DNA from 2 places in the Tardiphaga sp. OK245 genome. Region 1 is predicted to be linked to the other one. Evidence: riboswitches for the same ligand, from Rfam matches in the RefSeq annotation. Region 1 holds a riboswitch; the other holds the start of a gene.
What was found. Region 1 has a riboswitch for cobalamin ahead of BLW80_RS02620 (DUF1636 family protein). Riboswitches for the same ligand answer to the same signal wherever they lie in the genome.
Positions count from the first base shown of each region.

Region 1 (2,199 bases):
GGCTGGGCATCGAGCGCATTGAGCACCATGTCGTGGCCGCGTTCAGCCGAACGATGTGCGAAGACGCAGTAGCCGCGTGCAGCCGGACACAGACGAACGGCGAGCAGTGCCGCGGCGCTGGAGATGAAGCCGTCGATGATCACCGGCCGCCGTTGCGAAGCTGCGCCGAGGATCGCTCCGGCCATGCCTGCGATTTCCAATCCGCCGAATTGGGCCAGCACATCCAGTGGCGCAGTTGCGTCGCTGCGCGCTGCCGCCTTCGTGATCGCCGCGCGCTTGCGCGCCATGCCGGCATCATCCTGCCCGGCGCCAACGCCGATACAATCATCCAGGGGTGCCGGTGCGAGTCGATGAACCACCAGTGCCGATGAGGCCGTGTTGCCAATTCCCATCTCGCCGAGCGCGATGATGTCTGCGCCGGCCTTGATCTCACCGACGGCGATTCTGAAGCCGCGCGTCAGCGCATCGGCCGCGTGCTCTGCCGTCATCGCTGGCTCGCGCGCGGCATTCGCCGTACCCATGCGGACCTTGGCGTCGATCAGCTTCGGATGGAGAGGCAGTTCCGCAGCGACGCCGATGTCGATCACGCGCACACCGATGTCATTGGCCGCGGCGAAAGCATTGGCCGTGGCGCGGCCGGCCAGATAGGTCATCACCATCGCGACCGTGACCGCCGACGGATATTGCGACACGCCTTCGGCCACCAGTCCGTGATCCCCCGCGAACACCAGCAGCACGGCATTGTCACCGCGCGGTTCGCCTGGATGCCGGATCATGCCGAGTTGCAATGCCAGCTCCTCGATTCGACCGAGCGATCCCAGCGGCTTGGCCTTGCAGTCGATGGCGGCGCGGATTCCTGCCGCGATCTGCGGGTCAACAGGCGCAATGGCGGGCGGTTGCCACAAGGGCTGGGAATGGGCGGACATAGGGTTCCTTTTCGCGGCCTAACTGACGCAAGACGACCTGCAAGGTCAACAGGTCCGGGCTACAGTCCGTCGGCGCGGTTGACCCCGGCGCACCCGGCAGATAGCGTCTTTTGCGATGGTCCTTCCGCGTGGAAGGTGAATAGGGAAGCCGGTTTGAGGCCGGCGCTGCCCCCGCAACTGTAAGCGACGAGCCCGCGCCGGTGCCACTGGGAATTCTTCAGAATTCTTGGGAAGGCGGCAACAGGCTGTGACTCGCAAGCCAGGAGACCTGCCATCACGAACTGTGCTTTGGAGGCGTCGTCGGGGCGGGGTGCACCGGACGGGAGCGAACCGACGGCAATGCTGTCGGCGCGATCCAACAAAGCTCGTAAGCCCGTGAGGGCGTGAACTGAGCATGTGATGGATCACGACAGCGCCGATATCTCTGGCGAACAAATTTCGGTCGAACCGCCGCGCCCCGTGCCCGCTGGTCCCGTTGTCGTGAGTGTGTGCATCAGCTGCAAGGCCGCCGAAACTGGCACGATCGTCGGGCCGGACATGTTCGATGCGGTGAAGGCCGCCCTCGGCGATGGCGATGGCGCCGTGATGGTGCGTCCGGTGCAGTGCCTCAGCGTCTGCAAGCGACCGGCGACCGTCGCGGTGACGAGCCCTGATGGCTACACGTTCTTGTTCGGCGATCTGCAGACCGATAGCGGCAGCGCGGCGCTGGTGTCTTTCGTGGAGTCCTATCAGAAGGCCGATTACGGTCTGGTGCCATGGCGCGAGCGCGCCGAGGTGCTGCGCAAGGGCATGGTCGCGCGCGTGCCGCCGATGCGTTGGTCGCCTGAAGATGGGCGTGCGCCGAAATGACCGCGACCTCTACCACGTTGGTGCTGGGCGGTGCGCGCTCGGGCAAGTCGTCCTTCGCCGAAAAGCTGGTCGATGGCATCGGCCTGACGAAAATCTATCTGGCCACTGCGACGGCCGGTGACGACGAGATGCATGCCCGCATCGCGCAGCATCGCAAGCAGCGCGGCGAAGGCTGGATCACTGTGGAAGAGCCGCTGGCGCTTGTCGATGCGCTGACGCGCGAGGCCACGGTCGGGCGCGTCGTGCTGGTGGATTGCCTGACACTGTGGCTGTCGAACCTGATGTTTGCCGAGCGCGATCCAGAGATTGAAGCGAAGCGCCTGGTGCGCTTCCTCGATGTCTCGCGCTATCCGATCGTGTTCGTGTCCAACGAAGTCGGCCTCGGCCTCGTGCCGGAGACACCGCTCGGCCGCGCGTTTCGCGA
Region 1 covers NZ_FNWZ01000001.1:579,750-581,948, reverse strand. Annotated here, with positions in the region: gene cobT (nicotinate-nucleotide--dimethylbenzimidazole phosphoribosyltransferase) at 1-926, opposite strand, end outside; cobalamin riboswitch at 1,026-1,216, shown strand; gene BLW80_RS02620 (DUF1636 family protein) at 1,326-1,775, shown strand; gene cobU (bifunctional adenosylcobinamide kinase/adenosylcobinamide-phosphate guanylyltransferase) at 1,772-2,199, shown strand, end outside.

Region 2 (2,199 bases), on a different contig from region 1:
CCGAGCGAGAGGATCATGTCCTTCCGCGCCTTCGCAGCGACTTCATCGAACTGGTCCTGCGCGCGGACCAGATCGAGATGAAGCCCGGCGACGGGAAGCGACAGGGCCAGATCGAGGTTGTCGCCCAGCTCACCAAAATAGGTGTTCAGCATGATCCTGAGTTGCGGAACCGCTTCGGCAAAAGCCGCATAGGTCTTCTGCAGTGCCTGCCGAGCGGATGCGTCGAGATCGAGCACCAGACACGGCTCATCCAGTTGCACCCACTCGGCGCCGCTGTCGGCCAATTCCCCAAGCACATCAACATAGACGGGCAGCAATCTGTCGAGCAGCGTCACCGGATCGAATGACGCATCCGCACTCTTGGCCAGCTTCAGATAGGTTACAGGCCCAACCAGCACAGGTCGTGTCTGATAGCCCAGCGATCTCGCCTCTTCGTACTCCTTGATCGGCTTGCGCGATGCGAGACTGAACGTCTGATCCGGCGTCAGCTCCGGGACCATGAAATGGTAGTTAGTATCAAACCACTTGGTCATCTCCTGCGCTGGTACGCCTTGCGACGTATCATGCGCGTGAGACCCATGCGTACAGGCCTCGTCATGCGCATCGCCTTGTGATCCACGTGCCATGGCAAAGTAGGTTGCGAAGGAAACGTCTCCGCCCTTCCAACCATAGACCTCAGGAATGGCACCGACCATGACGCTGGTATCGAGCACCTGATCGTAGAAGGAGAAGTCGTTCGACGGCATGACCGTGATCCCGAGCGACTTCTGACGCGCCCAATTTGCGGCACGCAGCCCGACGCCGACATCGATCAGCGCGTTCTCGTCGATTGCACCGGACCAATAGCTTTCCAGCGCCATCTTGAGTTCACGCCGCGGACCGATCCGTGGCGTACCCAATGTAGCAACACGCAGTGAGGAAGTAGATTTGGAAGTGATAGACTTTGACACAGTAGACATGGCTTAACCCCAATGATTGGGGGCAAAAGGCCAAAGTGACACGTCTGGATTCCACGACGGCAGTCGCGGAATCGCAACCGCACCACCGGGACACCCCGCCCGAGGACGTTTATGTTGTCGAGGCAGGTCTCCTGGCTCGCGGGTCAATGCTGCTGTCCGGCCTTCCCAAAACCTTTGCAGGTCTCAGTGACTTTAATGGACAGCGGCTCACCGCTTACAGTTGCGGGGGCAGCTCCGGCCTTGGCTTAACGCCTCACCGGCTTCCCTCTTAGCTTCGGGCAAACCTTCCCGAAGAACCACGACATGTCCACATATGGGCAACATCGCGCGGCAGTCAACCGAGCTTGCGCGCGCAAGCTGCCCACTCGCAGCAGCGCGCTGAAGACTCCGGAGCTGGAGTGGGCCGCAGCCCCGGGATCAAACGCATCAAGCCCGGCACGAGGCCGGGCTTGCTTAAATGCGAACTACACTTCGTGGATTGCGCTTACGCCCCGTTGAGGAACTGCAGCGGATCGACCGGCGACGAGCCCTTGCGGATCTCGAAGTGAAGCTGCGGCGAAGTAACCTCACCGGACTGGCCGGACTTGCCGATCACCTGACCGCGCTTGATGGTCTCGCCACGCTTCACCATCAGCTCACTCGCATGGGCATATGCGGTGACGTAGCCGTTGGAGTGACGAACGAGGACCAGATTGCCGTAACCCTTCAGCTCGTTGCCGGAATAGGCAACGACGCCATCTTCGGCAGCCTTGATCGGCGTGCCTTCCGGCACGGCGACGTTGATGCCGTCGTTGGACTTGCCATTGGTCTTGGCGCCATAGCCTGTGACCACGCGGCCGCGCACCGGCCAACGGAACGTCGGCAAAGCGCCGGTTGCGTCAGCGGCTTTAGTCGGCGATTCCGGCGTGGTTTCTTCAGGCGTCGTCGTGGCACTTGCGAGACGGGCCTTCTGTGCGGGTTCGGCAGAAGCAACACGGGCCACGGCAGCGGACGTGACCGCGCCAGCCGGAGCAGCCGTCACGGCTGCGACGGGCGCAGCGAGCGGCGCGGCTGCAGGAGCTGCATTGGCCGTACGCGCGCCGGGTACCGTGATCTTGGAGCCGAGCTTCAACTGGGCAGTCGGCGCCAGACCATTGGCGCGCGCGAGTTCGGCCACCGGCACGTTGTTCCGGCGCGAGATGCTCATCAGCGTATCGCCGCGATTGACGAAATGCGTGGTCGACGCGCCGACGGCAGGTTT
Region 2 covers NZ_FNWZ01000003.1:717,014-719,212, forward strand. Annotated here, with positions in the region: gene metE (5-methyltetrahydropteroyltriglutamate--homocysteine S-methyltransferase) at 1-938, opposite strand, end outside; cobalamin riboswitch at 1,064-1,275, opposite strand; gene BLW80_RS15955 (M23 family metallopeptidase) at 1,444-2,199, opposite strand, start outside.
Region 2: another riboswitch for cobalamin. It lies ahead of metE (5-methyltetrahydropteroyltriglutamate--homocysteine S-methyltransferase); the one in region 1 lies ahead of BLW80_RS02620 (DUF1636 family protein).